4 regions of the Pseudomonas sp. 1L-B-1-E-C1 genome follow, and region 1 is predicted to be linked to each of the others. Evidence: predicted binding sites of a transcription regulator. Region 1 holds the regulator's gene; each other region holds the start of a gene.
What was found. The regulator FliA, encoded in region 1, starts transcription of late flagellar genes. The targets are predictions, from matches to a motif close to CTAAAGTTTNNNNNNNNNNNGCCGNTAA.
Positions count from the first base shown of each region.

Region 2: the regulator FliA is predicted to act here: its motif matches at 2,135-2,162, upstream of AC0Z4S_RS07865 (methyl-accepting chemotaxis protein).
Region 3: the regulator FliA is predicted to act here: its motif matches at 2,509-2,536, upstream of AC0Z4S_RS18080 (methyl-accepting chemotaxis protein).
Region 4: the regulator FliA is predicted to act here: its motif matches at 1,555-1,582, upstream of AC0Z4S_RS13700 (flagellar protein MotY).

Region 1 covers NZ_JBXAWN010000012.1:105,731-109,922, reverse strand. The annotation lists gene AC0Z4S_RS20955 (protein phosphatase CheZ) at 40-828, opposite strand; gene AC0Z4S_RS20950 (chemotaxis response regulator CheY) at 847-1,218, opposite strand; gene fliA (RNA polymerase sigma factor FliA) at 1,386-2,126, opposite strand; gene fleN (flagellar synthesis regulator FleN) at 2,123-2,953, opposite strand; gene flhF (flagellar biosynthesis GTPase FlhF) at 3,070-4,192, opposite strand, start outside.
Region 2 covers NZ_JBXAWN010000003.1:348,747-352,938, reverse strand. The annotation lists gene AC0Z4S_RS07865 (methyl-accepting chemotaxis protein) at 49-2,025, opposite strand; gene AC0Z4S_RS07860 (LysR substrate-binding domain-containing protein) at 2,213-3,133, opposite strand; gene AC0Z4S_RS07855 (NorM family multidrug efflux MATE transporter) at 3,294-4,192, shown strand, end outside.
Region 3 covers NZ_JBXAWN010000010.1:48,635-52,826, forward strand. The annotation lists gene AC0Z4S_RS18075 (NAD(P)/FAD-dependent oxidoreductase) at 1-654, shown strand, start outside; gene AC0Z4S_RS18080 (methyl-accepting chemotaxis protein) at 811-2,436, opposite strand; tRNA gene AC0Z4S_RS18085 (tRNA-Pro) at 2,599-2,675, opposite strand; tRNA gene AC0Z4S_RS18090 (tRNA-Lys) at 2,773-2,848, opposite strand; tRNA gene AC0Z4S_RS18095 (tRNA-Pro) at 2,854-2,930, opposite strand; tRNA gene AC0Z4S_RS18100 (tRNA-Asn) at 2,940-3,015, opposite strand; gene clpB (ATP-dependent chaperone ClpB) at 3,312-4,192, opposite strand, start outside.
Region 4 covers NZ_JBXAWN010000007.1:63,001-67,192, forward strand. The annotation lists gene rnt (ribonuclease T) at 1-445, opposite strand, end outside; gene pyrC (dihydroorotase) at 442-1,488, opposite strand; gene AC0Z4S_RS13700 (flagellar protein MotY) at 1,649-2,563, shown strand; gene AC0Z4S_RS13705 (argininosuccinate synthase) at 2,693-3,910, shown strand; gene AC0Z4S_RS13710 (hypothetical protein) at 4,032-4,192, opposite strand, start outside.

The sequences.
Region 1 (4,192 bases):
ACAGGTCTAAAAACCCAAAAAACCTGAAATTCCGAAATACTAGAATCCAAGGCTGGATAACAAATCGTCCACATCGTCCTGACCGGACACAACGTCTTCTCGTTTATCGGCATGAATCTGCGGACCTTCACCCTGCGAGAGATGTTTTTGTGGATCTTTTTCGGCAAGCATTGCGGCGCGGTCATGTTCGATGCCCGCAAAGCGGTCGACCTGACTGGCCATGAGCACGAGTTTGAGCAGATTGCTTTCGACTTCGGTGACCAGTTGGGTCACACGCTTGATCACCTGACCGGTGAGGTCCTGGTAATCCTGAGCCAGCAGGATGTCGTTGAGGTTGCTCGACACCGCACGGTTGTCCGTGCTGCTGCGTGACAGAAAACCGTCGACCCGGCGCGCCAGCTCACGGAACTCTTCAGCCCCGACCTCGCGACGCATGAAGCGGCCCCAATCGGCACTCAACGTCTGCGCTTCATCAGCCAGACTGTTGACCACCGGCGTGGCGCTTTCCACCAGATCCATGGTGCGGTTGGCCGCGGCTTCCGTCAGCTTGACCACGTAGCCCAGGCGTTCGGTGGCGTCGGTGATTTGCGACACTTCCTCGGCCTGCGGCATGTGCGGATCGATCTGGAAATTGACGATCGCACTGTGCAGTTCACGTGTGAGCTTGCCCACTTCCTGATACAGGCCGCGGTCACGGGTCTGATTGAGCTCATGGATCAGTTGCACCGCGTCGCCGAACCTGCCTTTTTCAAGGCTCTCGACCAGTTCGACCGCGTGTTTTTTCAGGGTCGATTCGAAATCGCCCTGGGATGATTCGTTATGCTCCATAGCTCCCCCGCGCATTCATCAGCCGATGCGTTCGAAAATCTTCTCGATTTTGTCTTTCAACGCTTGAGCCGTGAAAGGTTTGACCACGTAACCGTTCACACCGGCCTGAGCGGCCTCGATGATCTGCTCGCGCTTGGCTTCGGCAGTCACCATCAACACCGGGAGGTGCTTGAGTTTTTCATCGGCACGCACGTGGCGCAGCAGGTCGATACCGGTCATGCCCGGCATGTTCCAGTCCGTTACCAGAAAGTCGATGCTGCCGCTGTTGAGCACCGGAATGGCAGTGGTGCCATCGTCGGCCTCGACGGTGTTGGTGAACCCAAGATCGCGCAGCAGGTTCTTGATGATCCGCCGCATCGTTGAGAAGTCATCAACGATGAGGATTTTCATGTCTTTGTTCAATTCGACCTCCAAGCAGTCTTAAACGCGCCCAGCACCTGGACGCGCCACTTCAATCAATCGGCGCAGCACTTAAAGTTTGTCTGGAGCACAACGGATCGAGACCGGCGCCGTTGATCACCGCACCAGCCTCGTTTCGCAGTGTCCCCACACTGCCTTCAGCGCGCTCGCCACTCCCCCAAACGCCCCCGCAGACGGGCCGCGCACTGGCTGTGTAACTGGCTGACCCGCGATTCACTGACGCCAAGGACCTCACCGATTTCCTTGAGGTTCAGCTCTTCGTCGTAGTACAGCGCCAACACCAGTCGCTCACGCTCCGGCAAATTGGCAATCGCGTCCGCCAGCGCCGCCTGGAAGCGTTCATCTTCCAGATCGCGTGACGGCTCCATATGCGCACTGGCGCCATCCTCGTGCAGCCCTTCGTGTTCGCCGTCCTGCAACAGGTCGTCGAAACTGAACAGGCGACTGCCCAAGGTGTCATTCAGAATCCCGTAGTAATCGTCGAGACTCAATTGGAGTTCGGCCGCAACCTCGTGATCTTTAGCGTCACGGCCGGTTTTAGCTTCAATCGAGCGAATCGCGTCGCTGACCATCCTGGTATTACGGTGAACCGAGCGTGGCGCCCAGTCCCCTTTGCGCACTTCGTCGAGCATCGCGCCGCGGATTCGAATGCCCGCGTACGTTTCGAAACTGGCGCCTTTGCTGGCGTCGTATTTGGTCGAGACTTCGAGCAAACCGATCATCCCGGCCTGGATCAGGTCTTCGACCTGCACGCTGGCCGGCAGGCGTGCCAGCAAGTGATAGGCAATGCGCTTGACCAGTGGCGCGTAGCGCTCGATCAATTCGTATTGCGCGTCACGCGCCGACTTTTTGTAAAGATTCATGCCACTGGCGGTCATATCACAGGCCCTGCGGTTTGCTGCACGAGACGCTCGACGAAAAATTCCAGATGACCGCGCGGGTTGGCGGGCAGCGGCCAGGTGTCGACCTTCTGGGCGATGGCCTTGAAGGCCAGCGCACACTTGGAACGGGGAAAGGCTTCGTAGACGGCGCGCTGCTTCTGCACCGCTTTGCGCACGCTTTCGTCGTACGGCACGGCGCCGACGTATTGTAGGGCGACGTCGAGGAAGCGATCCGTGACCTTGGTCAACTTGGCGAACAGGTTGCGCCCTTCCTGCGGGCTCTGCGCCATGTTGGCCAGCACGCGGAAGCGGTTCATGCCGTAGTCGCGGTTGAGCAACTTGATCAGCGCGTAAGCGTCGGTGATCGAAGTCGGCTCGTCGCAGACCACCAGCAACACCTCTTGCGCAGCGCGAACGAAACTGACTACCGAGTCACCAATACCCGCAGCGGTGTCGATCACCAGCACGTCGAGATTGTCGCCGATATCGCTGAACGCCTGGATCAGGCCGGCGTGTTGCGCCGGGCTCAGGTGCACCATGCTCTGCGTGCCGGAGGCCGCCGGCACGATGCGAATCCCGCCCGGCCCCTGCAACAGCACGTCGCGCAATTCGCAACGGCCTTCGATCACGTCGGCCAGTGTGCGTTTGGGTGTCAGCCCCAGCAGAACGTCGACATTTGCCAGGCCCAGGTCGGCGTCCAGCAGCATGACCCGACGGCCAAGCTCTGCCAGCGCCAGCGACAAGTTCACTGACACGTTAGTCTTGCCGACGCCACCTTTGCCGCCGGTCACCGCGATCACCTGTACGGGATGCATGCTGCCCATGTTATTTCTTTACCTTGTCTTGCATAGACGGAGGCCACATTACTGGCTGCGCGTTCCCGATCGGAACAATGCGTGGCAGACCATCGATGTAGGTACAAAAACTGTTCATGATTACCTCAGCCAACCTGCTTGGTCGGGCTGTGATAGATATCAGCGAACATGTCAGCCATGGCTTCTTCGCTGGGTTCTTCCTGCATTTGCACGCTGACGGCGCGGCTGACCAGTTGATGACGGCGCGGCAGATGCAGATCATCCGGAATCCGTGGGCCATCGGTCAGGTACGCGACCGGCAATTCATGACTGATCGCCAGGCTCAACACTTCGCCGAGACTGGCCGTTTCATCCAGTTTAGTCAGGATGCAGCCGGCCAGCCCGCACCGCTTGTAACTGTGATAAGCGGCGGTTAGAACCTGTTTCTGGCTGGTGGTTGCCAGCACCAGATAATTTTTCGAGCGAATGCCACGCCCGGCCAGGCTCTCGAGCTGCATGCGCAACGCCGGATCACTGGCTTGCAGCCCGGCAGTATCGATCAAAACTACGCGTTTGCGTAGCAGTGGATCCAATGCCTGCACCAGCGACTGGCCCGGATCGACGTGCGTTACCGGCACGTTGAGAATGCGTCCGAGGGTTTTCAGTTGTTCCTGCGCGCCGATGCGGAAGCTGTCCATGCTCACCAGCGCAACGTTCTGCGCGCCGTACTTGAGCACGTAACGCGCGGCGAGCTTGGCCAGCGTGGTGGTCTTGCCCATGCCGGCGGGGCCGACCATCGCAATCACACCGCCCTCTTCCAGCGGCTCGACTTCCGGTACGGCGATCATCCGCGCCAGGTGCGCCAGCAGCATGCGCCAGGCCTGACGCGGCTCTTCGATATCGGTAATCATCGCCAGCAGATCGCGCGACAGCGGACCGGACAGGCCGATGCGCTGCAAACGGCGATACAGATTGGCCTGGGCCGGACGGCTGCCCTGCAGCTGATTCCAGGCCAGGGTGCCGAGCTGCACTTCCATCAGCTCGCGCAGGCTGTTCAATTCAAAACGCATGGACTCCAGTGCTCGCGGATCGACACCCGCCGAAGCCTGCGCAGGGGCTGCGGCCGGACGCGCCGGGGCAGCGTAGGTCGGCTCGCTCAGCGGCTCGGCAGCGGTCAGCGGCAGGCCTGCGGTCAATGGCAGGCCGGCGAACAACTGTTGATTGGTGTTGCCGTCGGCTTCGCCACGCAGGCTCAGCTCGGCCTGGGCG
Region 2 (4,192 bases), on a different contig from region 1:
GGAAACTGTGGGAGCGAGCTTGCTCGCGATAACGATTTCAGCCGCACATCAACGGAAGCGATCAACCTCAGAACGCAGATCCGCCGCCAGTTTCTCCAGCTCTTTAGCGGTGATGGCCAGGTTGGAAACCACCTCACGCTGCTCGCTGTTGGCCATGGCAATGCTCTGCAGATTGCTGCTCAGCAACGTCGCGGTACTGCTTTGCTCCTGAGTGGCGGTGGTGATCGCGGCAAACTGCTGGCCTGCCGAGCGGCTCTGCTCGTCGATCCGTGCCAGTGCCGAAGCTACGTTGGCATTACGCGACAGACCTTCCTGCATCAGCACGTTACCCTGTTCCATGGTGCTGATCGCGTTGCCGGTTTCCTGCTGGATGCTGTGGATCATGCTGGAGATTTCGTCGGTGGCCTGACGGGTACGGGATGCGAGGCTGCGCACTTCGTCCGCCACCACGGCAAAACCGCGGCCCTGCTCACCGGCACGGGCGGCTTCGATGGCAGCGTTGAGCGCCAACAGGTTGGTCTGTTCGGCGATCGAGGTGATCACGCCGACAATGCCGCCGATTTCCTGCGAGCGCTGACCGAGGGTGTTGATCACCGTGGCGGTGCTGTTCAGCGCGCCAGCGATCTGCTCCAGCGACGACGACGCTTCTTCCATCGAGCTGCGGCCGATCTGCGTTTGCTGGGCGTTTTCCTGCGCCAGACGCTGCGTCGCGCCCATGTTGTCGGCAATGTCCAGCGACGTCGCGCTGAACTCTTCCACGGCGCCGGCCATGCTGGTGATTTCGCCCGACTGCTGCTCCATGCCTTCGTAAGCACCACCGGACAAACCGGACAGCGCCTGCGCACGGCTGTTGACCTCTTCCGAGGCACGGCGGATATGCTCGACCATGGTCGACAGGGCCTGGCTCATCTGGTTGAAGGCGCGGGACAGCTGACCGATTTCGTCGTGGCTCGATACGTTCAGACGCACGCTCAGATCACCGGCACCCAAGGCCTCGGCCTGGCGCACCAGATCGCCCAGTGGCGCAAGCTTGCTGCGCAGCAGCCAGACCACGGAACCGACCGCGAGCAACATCGCCAGCAGGCTGCCGATCGCCAGTTGCGTACCGACGCTCCAGGTCACCGCGCGGATCTCGGCTTTCGGCATGCTCGCTACCACCGACCACGGGCCACCTTCGAACGGTACGGCGATGCTGTAGAAGTCTTCGCCCTTGTCGCTCCAGAACTCGCCCTTGCCCGGGGTTTTCACCAGGTTGTTGATGGTCGGGGCGGCTTGATCCAGGTTTTCCACGCCGGCAATCGGCACCAGCCATTTGTTCTGCTCGTCGAGCAGGGCCAGCGAGCCGGTCTTGCCGATGCGGAAGCGCTTGAGATTGGCGAACTGCGCGTTTTGCGCGTCGGTGTAGTCGAAGCCGACGTACAGCACGGCGATGATCTTGCCGCCCGCGTCGCGTACCGGGGTGTATTGCGACATGTAGTAGCGCTCGAACAGGAGCGAGCGGCCGACATAACTCTGCCCCGCCATCAACTTCGCGTAGGCCGGGTTGGCATGATCGAGCACGGTGCCGATGGCACGGGTGCCGTCCTGCTTGCTGACGTTGGTGCTGACGCGAATGAAATCTTCGCCGCTGCGCACGAATACCGTGGCCACGCCGGCGGTCATCTGCTTGAACTCGTCAACTTCCTTGAAGTTGTTGTTCAGCACCTCGTTGCCCAGGTGCAGGCCCGGGGTCTGCACGCCGGCCACGGTCACTGGCTGATCCGGGTGCACACTCAAGCCGCTGCCGAAGCGTTTTTCAAACAGCCCGCTCAGGCGCAGGGTGCTTTCGCGCAGCGTACCGTGGAAGGTACTCAGTTGATCGGCCAGCAGCCGGGCCTCACTGGCCAGATGCTCTTCACGGGTGGCGAGGTTGGCGGAATCCAGCGAACGCAAGGCGAACACCGTACTGCCGCTGATAACTATCGCCAGTATTACAGCGAGGGCGAGGCCCAACTGCGAGGCGATCCGAGCACGAGGTTGAGACATGAACAGCTCCTGGCCGAGCCACCGAATCCTCCTTGATCGCGGTAATTGCCCGGAAAATATTCTAATAATGGGGGTAGCGCGAAACCGGCACGACGGTTCCACATGCTCCTAGTCGGCGGTAAAACCGAATACTTGAGCGCGTTGCGTGGGTATGGCGCAGTGGTGGCATTGTGCCGGCTCGAACGTTTCAGCTCAAGCGTGTCACTGCCGGGAGTTGCATGGCGCGGACTTCGCTTTGCAGAAAGTCGCTAAGACGGCGCAAACGTTCACCTCCGGGACGGGTTTTTGGCCACACCAGGTAATAATCCAGGCCACTGGCGACCGCCGTCGGCCACGGCAGGCTCAAGCGTCCTTGCGCGACATCTTCGGCAACCATCAACAAATCCCCCATTGACACACCGTAGCCGCGCGCCGCCGCGATCATGCCCAGTTCCAGGGTGTCGAACACCTGCCCGCCCTTGAGCGAGATCTGATCGGACAAACCCATGCGCTCCAGCCAACTGCGCCAGTCGCGGCGATCCGGAGTCGGGTGCAGCAGTTCAGCGGCGGCGAGACGCGCCACGGTCCAGGGCTGATCATTAAGAAGGGTCGGCGCGCCGACCGGAATCAATTCCTCGGGAAACAGCAGGCTCGCTTCCCAGTCCGGCGGGAAATGCCCGTCGCTGAGCAACACCGCGCAATCGAATGGTTCGTTGTTGAAGTCCACCGAATCGATGTCCATCCACGCGCTGGTCAGTTGCACCTCATTGCCCGGTTGCAAATGACGGAAGCGGCTCAACCGCGCCAGCAGCCAACGCATTGTCAGGGTCGATGGCGCCTTCATGCGCAGGATGTCGTCTTCGGCGCGCAAGGTATTGCAGGCTCGCTCGAGGGCGGCGAAGCCTTCGCGGATACCGGGCAACAGCAGCCGTGCCGATTCGGTCAGTTGCAGATTGCGCCCACTGCGGTGAAACAGTCGGCAGGCGAAATGTTCTTCAAGGGTGCGCATGTGCCGACTGACCGCGCTCTGGGTAATCGACAGTTCTTCCGCCGCGCGAGTGAACGAGCTGTGTCGCGCGGCCGCTTCGAATGCGCGCAGGGCATACAACGGCGGCAGGCGTCGGGACATACAAAAAGCTCCAGTAGCGGGGATATGGTCAATTCGGCGGGCACGTTTCAGTATGAGTAATAATCATGCCACCCATCCTTTTTATCCCTTTGTGCAACGCCTGCCAAGCGCCGAGAATCGACGCTCTTCTGTTCCCTCTGATATTTGGGTGGTGATGACCATGCGGCATCCTGTGCGTACCGAACTCTGGGCCATTCTGCGGCTGGCGGGGCCGCTGATTGCTTCGCAGTTGGCGCACATGCTGATGGTGCTGACCGACACCCTGATGATGGCGCGCTTGAGTCCCGAAGCGCTGGCCGGTGGCGGCCTCGGTGCGGCGAGTTACTCGTTCGTGTCGATTTTCTGCATCGGCGTAATCGCCGCGGTCGGCACACTGGTGGCGATCCGTCAGGGTGCCGGCGACATCCTTGGTGCCGCGCGCCTGACTCAGGCCGGGCTGTGGCTGGCCTGGTTGATGGCGCTCGGCGCCGGGCTGCTGTTGTGGAATCTCAAACCCGTGTTGCTGCTGTTCGGCCAGACCGAAACCAACGTCAACGCCGCCGGGCAATTCCTCATCGCCCTGCCCTTCGCTCTGCCCGGTTATCTGAGCTTCATGGCCCTGCGCGGCTTCACCAGTGCGATTGGCCGGGCGACGCCAGTGATGGTGATCAGCCTCGCTGGCACAGTAGCCAACTTCCTCCTCAACTACGCGCTGATCACCGGCATGTTCGGCCTGCCGCACCTGGGGCTGACCGGCATCGGTCTGGTCACCGCGATCGTCGCCAATTGCATGGCACTGGCGTTGGCCTGGCACATTCGCCGGCATCCGGCGTATGACGCTTATCCGCTGCGCACTGGCCTGTCGCGGCCGAATCGGCAATACCTGAAGGAACTCTGGCGCCTGGGCCTGCCGATTGGCGGCACCTATGCGGTGGAAGTCGGCCTGTTCGCTTTCGCTGCGCTGTGCATGGGCACCATGGGCAGTACGCAAATGGGCGCGCATCAGATCGCACTGCAGATCGTTTCGGTGGCGTTCATGGTGCCGGCCGGGATGTCCTATGCCATCACCATGCGCGTCGG
Region 3 (4,192 bases), on a different contig from region 1:
CCGCGAGTGCTGCCTGCCCTGCCGGAGCGGATCAGCGGGCCGGTACACAAGACCCTGGAGAAGCTCGGGGTCAATGTGATGACCAACGCTGCGGTCAGTGAAGTCACCGCCGACAGCCTGATCACCGCCGATGGCAACGAGATCAAGGCTAGCCTGAAAGTCTGGGCCGCCGGTATTCGCGCACCGGGTTTCCTCAAGGACATCGACGGGCTGGAAACCAACCGCATCAATCAGCTGCAAGTGCTGCCAACCCTGCAAACTACCCGCGACGAAAACATCTTCGCCTTCGGTGACTGCGCGGCGTGCCCGCAACCGGGCACCGATCGCAACGTCCCCCCGCGTGCACAAGCTGCGCACCAGCAGGCATCGTTGCTGGCCAAGTCGCTGAAACTGCGTATCGAAGGCAAGACCCTTCCGGAGTACAAGTACACCGACTACGGCTCGCTGATTTCGCTGTCGCGTTTTTCTGCTGTGGGTAACTTGATGGGCAACCTGACCGGCAGCGTGATGCTTGAAGGCTGGCTGGCGCGGATGTTCTACGTGTCGCTGTACCGCATGCACCAGATGGCGCTGTATGGGCCGTTCCGCACGGCGATGCTGATGCTGGGGAGCAAGATTGGCCGTGGTACCGAGCCGCGCCTGAAATTGCACTAAAGCGCCAACCTGTGGGAGCGAGCTTGCTCGCGAAAGCGGTGGGTCAGTCAACACTGTCGTTGAATGATTCGGCCCCTTCGCGAGCAAGCTCGCTCCCAAATTGTTTCGTGTTGTGCGCAAATCAGCAGGCGAAGGCCTGCAATTGATCTCTGTCCATCAGAGCTGAAAGCGTCGCACCATGCCCTGTAGCGCGTTGGCCAGTTGCGACAGCTCATGGCTCGACGCACTGGTCTGATCGGCCCCCGCAGCCGAACGCACCGACAGGTCACGGATATTCACCAGATTGCGATCCACTTCCCGCGCCACTTGCGCCTGCTCCTCAGCGGCGCTGGCGATGACCAGGTTGCGCTCGTGAATCTCGTGCACCGAAGCCGTGATCGTCACCAGCGCCTCGCCCGCCCGCTCAGCGAGGACCAGCGTGCTCGCCGCACGGGAAGCGCTGGCCTGCATTGAATCCAGCGCCAGGCTCGAACCGCTGCGCATGCCTTGCACCATCTGCTCGATTTCCTGAGTCGATTGCTGGGTCCGATATGCCAGCGCACGCACCTCATCGGCCACTACCGCAAAACCTCGACCGCTTTCACCCGCGCGTGCCGCTTCGATGGCGGCGTTGAGCGCCAGCAGGTTGGTCTGCTCGGCGATAGCCCGAATCACGTCCAGAACCTTACCGATGTCTTGCGACTGATTGGCCAGCGACTGTACCAGTTCGCCGGTGTGCTGCACGTCGCTGGCCAGTGCATTGATCGCGCTGGCGGTTTCGCTGACGCGCTCCTGCCCCAATTGCGCCGACTGACTGGACTGGCGCGTGGCATCGGACGTCGACACGGCGTTGCGCGCAACCTCCTCCACCGCAGCGGTCATCTGGTTGACGGCGGTCGCGGCTTGTTCGATTTCGTTGTTCTGCTGCTGCAGGCCTCGGGTGCTGTCGACGGTGACGGCGCTGAGTTCGTCTGCGGCGGTGGCCAGTTGCGTTGCCGAGCCGCTGATGCCTTGCAGGGTTTCGCGCAGGTTCTGCTGCATCGTCGCCAGGGCTTTGAGCAAGCGGCTGACTTCGTCGTTGCCATGGGTTTCGATCGGTCGGGTCAGATCGCCCTTGGCCACACTTTCAGCGGCATCCACGGCGCTGCTCAAGGGACGCACGATACTGCGTGTGAGCAACATCGCCAGCGCCACCGTGGCCAGCGCCGCCAAGGCAATGAACAGAGTGACGATGGTCCGCGAGGTTTCATAATGCGCAGCGGACTTTTCGCTTTCGGCGGCAACCTGGCGGGCAAACAGATCGGCGAGATCGTTGAGTTGCTTGCCGGAACCGTCGACCACCGTCTTCATGTCAACCAGCAGCAATTTGGTCAACTCGTCACGCTTGCCTTGCTCGGCGAGAGTGAATGACTGCGCGATGCCGGTGCGATAAGCAGCGAAGGTCTTCTTGAACTGGTCATACAGCTGCTGACCCTCGGCCGTGTCGACCAGTTTGTCGTAGGCGGCGATCTTCTCGCTCAGCTCCTTGTCGCGGGTGTCCATCTGGCCGCGATAGGTGGCGATGTTGGCCGGATCCTGATCGAGCGCCATGCGCAGGGAGATGGTGCGGATGCGCAGCATCAGTTCGCGGATCTCGTCGCCGCCACGAATACTTGGCAACCAGCGGTTCTCCACCGCTACCTCACTGTCGCGAATGCTCGACATCTGTCCCAGTGCAAATACCCCAAGCATGGCCACCAACACCGCGATCAGGGCAAATCCCAGGGCAGCCCGGGGAGCAATATTCAACTGACGAAGCAACATGACGAACGCCCTTATTCTTGTAATGGCCAGATTCAAGGGGCGAAGCATTGGCAGTCCCCTCGTGTTAGCGGGCTATCGGCAGGTTGTATGACGACTTGAAGGGATTCGCCTTTCGGCAGGCAAAAAAAATCCCCGCATCTTTCGATACGAGGATTTTCAATATGGTCGGGGTAAGGGGATTCGAACTCCTGACATCCTGCTCCCAAAGCAGGCGCGCTACCGGACTGCGCTATACCCCGGTAAAAAAAAGGCGACCTTTCAAAGATCGCCTTCTTCGATCAGCGCTTTTGGCCTCTGATCTTAAGATTCGATCCCAGCGCGAACTGGTTTCAAAAATGGTGGGTCGTGTGGGATTCGAACCTACGACCAATTGGTTAAAAGCCAACTGCTCTACCAACTGAGCTAACGACCCAAATATGGTCGGGGTAAGGGGATTCGAACTCCTGACATCCTGCTCCCAAAGCAGGCGCGCTACCGGACTGCGCTATACCCCGATTTGAAATTGGCTCCGTGACCAGGACTCGAACCTGGGACCCAATGATTAACAGTCATTTGCTCTACCGACTGAGCTATCACGGAACTACATATTTCAAGTTACAACGGTGAAGCTTGTTGCTTCTCGACACCCTTTCGCATCGCTGCGTTCGTGTGTCTGAGGCGCGCTATTCTACAACCTAGAACACCTCTGTCAACCCCCTAAATTGCTTTCAAGTTAATGATTTGCAACTTATTTCAGATTCCAACCCGGTGGGTTGAAACGCTGCCGGTGACTGACTGCGGGGCGCACTTTACAAGCCTTTTCCTTTGAGTTCAACAGCCTGGCGAAAAAAAGGCCTCGCAATGCGAGGCCTTCCCGGTTTCATTGCCGCTGAGGCTTAGCCGAAAACGATTTCGTCGTTCTCGACCTTGCCGGTGGCGGTGTCGCCAGGCATGAAATGCCCCGACAGGATCAACTGCGCCAGCGGATTTTCGATCCAGCGCTGAATTGCCCGTTTCAAAGGACGCGCGCCATACACCGGGTCGTAACCGACGGCGATCAGCTTGTCCATCGCTTCCGGGCTCAACTCCAGCTTCAACTCGCGCTCGGCCAGACGACTGCGCAGACGACCCAACTGGATTTCGGTAATCCCGGCGATCTGATCGCGCGCCAGCGGCTCGAAGATCACCACTTCGTCGACGCGGTTGATGAACTCAGGACGGAAGTGCGAGGTCAGCGCGTCCATCACAGCAGCGCGCTGCGCCTCGCGATCACCGACCAGCTCCTGGATCTGCATCGACCCGAGGTTGGAGGTCATCACGATCACCGTGTTGCGGAAGTCCACCGTACGCCCGTGGCTGTCGGTCAGACGGCCATCCTCGAGCACTTGCAGGAGGATGTTGAACACATCCGGGTGCGCCTTTTCGACTTCGTCCATGAGGATCACCGAGTACGGCTTGCGACGCACCGCTTCGGTCAGATAACCGCCCTCTTCATAGCCGACGTAGCCCGGTGGCGCACCGATCAGACGAGCCACGGAATGTTTCTCCATGAACTCGGACATGTCGATCCGCACCATCGCCTCTTCCGTGTCGAAGAGGAATTCGGCCAGCGCCTTGCACAGCTCGGTTTTACCGACACCGGTCGGGCCGAGGAACATGAACGAGCCGCTCGGACGATTCGGGTCGGACAACCCGGCGCGGGAACGCCGCACGGCGTTGGCCACGGCCACGACTGCCTCTTCCTGACCGATCACCCGTTTGTGCAACAGGCTTTCCA
Region 4 (4,192 bases), on a different contig from region 1:
GGCGCGCAACTGCTGCGTTGAGAAAGCCCAGATCGAAGCTGCTGTTGTGCCCGACCAGAATCGCCCGTTTGCAGCCGTTGGCTTTCAGCGCCTTGCGGATGCCACGGAAGATGTCGGTCAGCGCGGTTTCTTCGCTGACGGCCATGCGCAGTGGGTGATCGAGCTTGATCCCGGTGAACTCCAGCGCTGCCGCTTCGACGTTGGCACCTTCGAACGGCTCGACACGGAAGAAGTAGGTGTGATCCGGGTAGACGAAACCCTTTTCATCCATGGCGATGGTGGTCGCGGCAATCTCCAGCAGGGCGTCGGTGGCCGCGTTGAAGCCACCGGTTTCTACGTCGACGACAACCGGCAGGTAGCCGCGAAAACGCGCTGCCATCGGATGACGGGAACCGCCGCCGCCACCTTGACCGTCCAGCTCATCGTCGAAATTGTCTTCACTCACGCGTGTTCCTCCAGCAGGCGCCAGCGCAGTTTTTCACCGGCGCGCAGCGGGATAACGGTCAGCTCGCCGAATGGCAGGCTGGTCGGGGCGGTCCATTCTTCGCGAACCAGGGTGATGCGATCGGTGTTGGCCGGCAAGCCGTAGAAGCGCGGGCCGTTGAGGCTGGCGAAGGCTTCGAGCTTGTCCAGCGCGTTACGCTGTTCGAACGCTTCGGCGTACATCTCGATGGCGGCGTAGGCGGTGTAGCAACCGGCGCAACCGCAGGCGGCTTCCTTGGCGTGCTGGGCGTGGGGCGCCGAGTCGGTGCCGAGGAAGAACTTGGCGCTGCCGCTGGTGGCGGCATCGAGCAAGGCTTCCTGATGGGTGTTGCGCTTGAGGATCGGCAGGCAATAGAAGTGCGGCCGAATTCCGCCCACCAGCATGTGATTGCGGTTGTACAGCAGGTGATGCGCGGTGATGGTCGCGCCGACGTTGGCCGAAGCCTCGTTGACGAACTGCACGGCGTCGCCGGTGGTGATGTGTTCGAACACCACTTTCAATGTCGGGAAGCGCTCGACCACGCGGCGCATGTGCTCATCGATGAAGATCTTTTCGCGATCGAACACATCGACGTCACCACGAGTGACTTCACCGTGGATCAACAGCGGCATGCCGACCTCGGCCATGGCTTCCAGCGCCGGGAAGATCTTGTCGATGCTGGTCACGCCGGAATCGGAGTTGGTGGTTGCGCCGGCCGGGTACAGCTTGGCGGCGTACACGAAACCGCTGGCCTTGGCCTGACGAATTTCTTCCGGTTGGGTGCGGTCGGTGAGGTACAGCACCATCAACGGCTCGAACTGACTGCCGGCCGGGCGGGCAGCGAGAATGCGCTGACGATAGCCGTCGGCTTCGGCGGCGTTGCGCACCGGCGGTACCAGGTTCGGCATGATGATCGCGCGCCCGAAGGTGCGGGCCACATCGGCAACGGTATTGGTCAACACGGCACCATCGCGAAGATGAATGTGCCAGTCGTCGGGACGCAGCAGGGTCAGGCGGTCGGACATGAAGGGATTCCAGGCGGGTCAAACTGAGGCGAATGCTACCGGAAAAGACTCTTGCAGGCACCCGCTATCAAGTTTTGCCACAAGCGTCCGATATCCCGAAGGTATGCCGTAAACATTGTGTGAATCGGTGTTTGTGTTTCACAAGCCAATGGAGCCTCCCGTGCGCCAGCGTTATCTAGCCCTGCTCAGTGTGTTTGCCAGCCTTCCCGCGATGGCGCTGACCTACCAGACCCGTCTGGAGAACATTGAGTGGACGGTCGCCGGCGACAAGTTCGAATGCCGCCTGACGCAACCGATCACCGATTTCGGCTCGGGCGAGTTCGTGCGCAAGGCCGGTGAGCAGGCGATCTTCCGTCTGAATGCCTACAACGCCATGCTCGGCGGCGGTTCGGCGACATTGCTCGCGGCCGCTGCGCCGTGGCAGCCAGGGCGCGGCGACATCAATCTGGGCTCGGTGCGTCTGGGCAGTGGCAATGTGTTGTTCAACAGTTCGCAATCGCAGGCCGGCGGTCTCATCAGCGGTCTGCTGGATGGCCGCAGTCCGGTTGTGCGCCGTGCGTCTGGCGACGGCCGGGTTTCCGAAGTTCGCCTATTGCCGGTCAAGTTCAGCAAGGCGTTCAACGACTATCAATCCTGTGTCGCGAAATTGCTGCCGCAGAATTTCGACCAGATCAAGCAGTCGCAGGTAGGTTTCCCGGGGGAGGGCGTTGATCTGGACCCGGCCGCCAAGGCCAAGCTGCAGGTGATGCTCGACTACATGAAGGCCGATCCGACGGTGAACCACATCGAGCTCGACGGCTATTCCGACAACAGCGGCAATCGCCTTACCAACCGCGAACTGTCGCGGCGCCGGGCGCTGGCGGTGGTCGATTTCTTCAAGGCCAATGGCATCCAGGAATCGCAGATCACCGTGCGCTTCCACGGCGAGCAATATCCGATCGTGCCGAACACCAGCAAGGCCAATCGTGCGAAGAATCGTCGGGTCAACGTGAAATTGTCGCGTGTGGCACCGACCACAGCCCCTGCGCCAGCACCGCAAGCGAGTACGCCAGCCACCGCCGCAACGACTTCCTGACTCGCCGGTCATCGTCGCGCTGTCGACAGATTCTGTCGCTTTGTCGTCTTAAGCTGTCGCGCCTCTGTAAATTATCGCGTTTGAGCGGTAGACTCCCCGGCTTTCCGTAGAACCCCGTGGAGTGATGGCATGGCGGACGTAAACAAGGTCGTTCTGGCGTATTCCGGCGGCCTGGACACTTCGGTGATCCTCAAGTGGCTGCAGGATACTTATAACTGTGAAGTGGTGACCTTCACCGCCGATCTCGGTCAAGGCGAAGAGGTCGAGCCGGCCCGCGCCAAGGCTCAGGCCATGGGCGTCAAAGAAATCTACATCGACGACCTGCGCGAAGAATTCGTGCGCGATTTCGTGTTCCCGATGTTCCGCGCCAACACCGTTTACGAAGGCGAGTACCTGCTCGGTACTTCCATCGCCCGTCCGCTGATCGCCAAGCGTTTGATCGAAATCGCCAACGAAACCGGCGCCGACGCCATTTCCCACGGTGCCACCGGCAAGGGCAACGACCAGGTACGTTTCGAGCTGGGCGCCTACGCGCTCAAGCCAGGCGTGAAAGTCATTGCGCCATGGCGCGAGTGGGACCTGTTGTCCCGCGAGAAGCTGATGGACTACGCCGAGAAGCACGCGATCCCGATCGAACGCCACGGCAAGAAAAAATCCCCGTACTCGATGGACGCCAACCTGCTGCACATCTCCTATGAAGGCGGCGTGCTGGAAGACACCTGGACCGAGCACGAAGAAGACATGTGGCGCTGGACCGTCTCCCCGGAGAAGGCTCCCGACACCCCGCAATATCTTGAGCTGACATACCGCAACGGCGACATCGTCGCGCTGGACGGCGTCGAAATGACTCCGGCCACGGTACTGGCGACGCTGAACAGGATCGGCGGCGAGCACGGCATCGGTCGTCTCGACATCGTCGAAAACCGTTACGTCGGCATGAAGTCCCGTGGCTGCTACGAAACCCCGGGCGGCACTATCATGCTGCGCGCTCACCGCGCCATCGAATCGATCACTCTGGACCGCGAAGTCGCTCACCTCAAAGACGAGCTGATGCCGAAGTACGCGAGTCTGATTTACACCGGTTACTGGTGGAGCCCTGAGCGTCTGATGCTGCAACAGATGATCGACGCCTCGCAGGTCAACGTGAACGGTGTGGTGCGCCTCAAACTGTATAAAGGCAACGTGATCGTCACCGGGCGCAAGTCCGACGATTCGCTGTTCGACGCCAACATCGCGACCTTCGAAGAGGATGGCGGTGCTTACAACCAGGCCGACGCGGCGGGCTTCATCAAGCTCAACGCGCTGCGCATGCGCATTGCTGCCAACAAGGGCCGCAAGTTGTTCTGAGTGGTTGCGCCCAGCGCGCAATAAAAAAGGCGGCCTGTTCATGGCCGCCTTTTTTTATTTTTTTTGTCTGGTTCATCAGGCTGGTCCCTCGTCTGCCCGCGTGCGGCACAGGACTTGTCTGTCAGCTTGCTCTTCCCAATAGTGTCACTGTTTGTGAGCACAGGTTGTAAACGATACACAGCGTCGCGCCTGAGCCCTTCTTCGCTTGCCTGATCTGTTGCAGTGCGGTGTGCGCCAGCGAATCCGAGACATGATTGGACAGAAAGACCAACACGCGCGCGT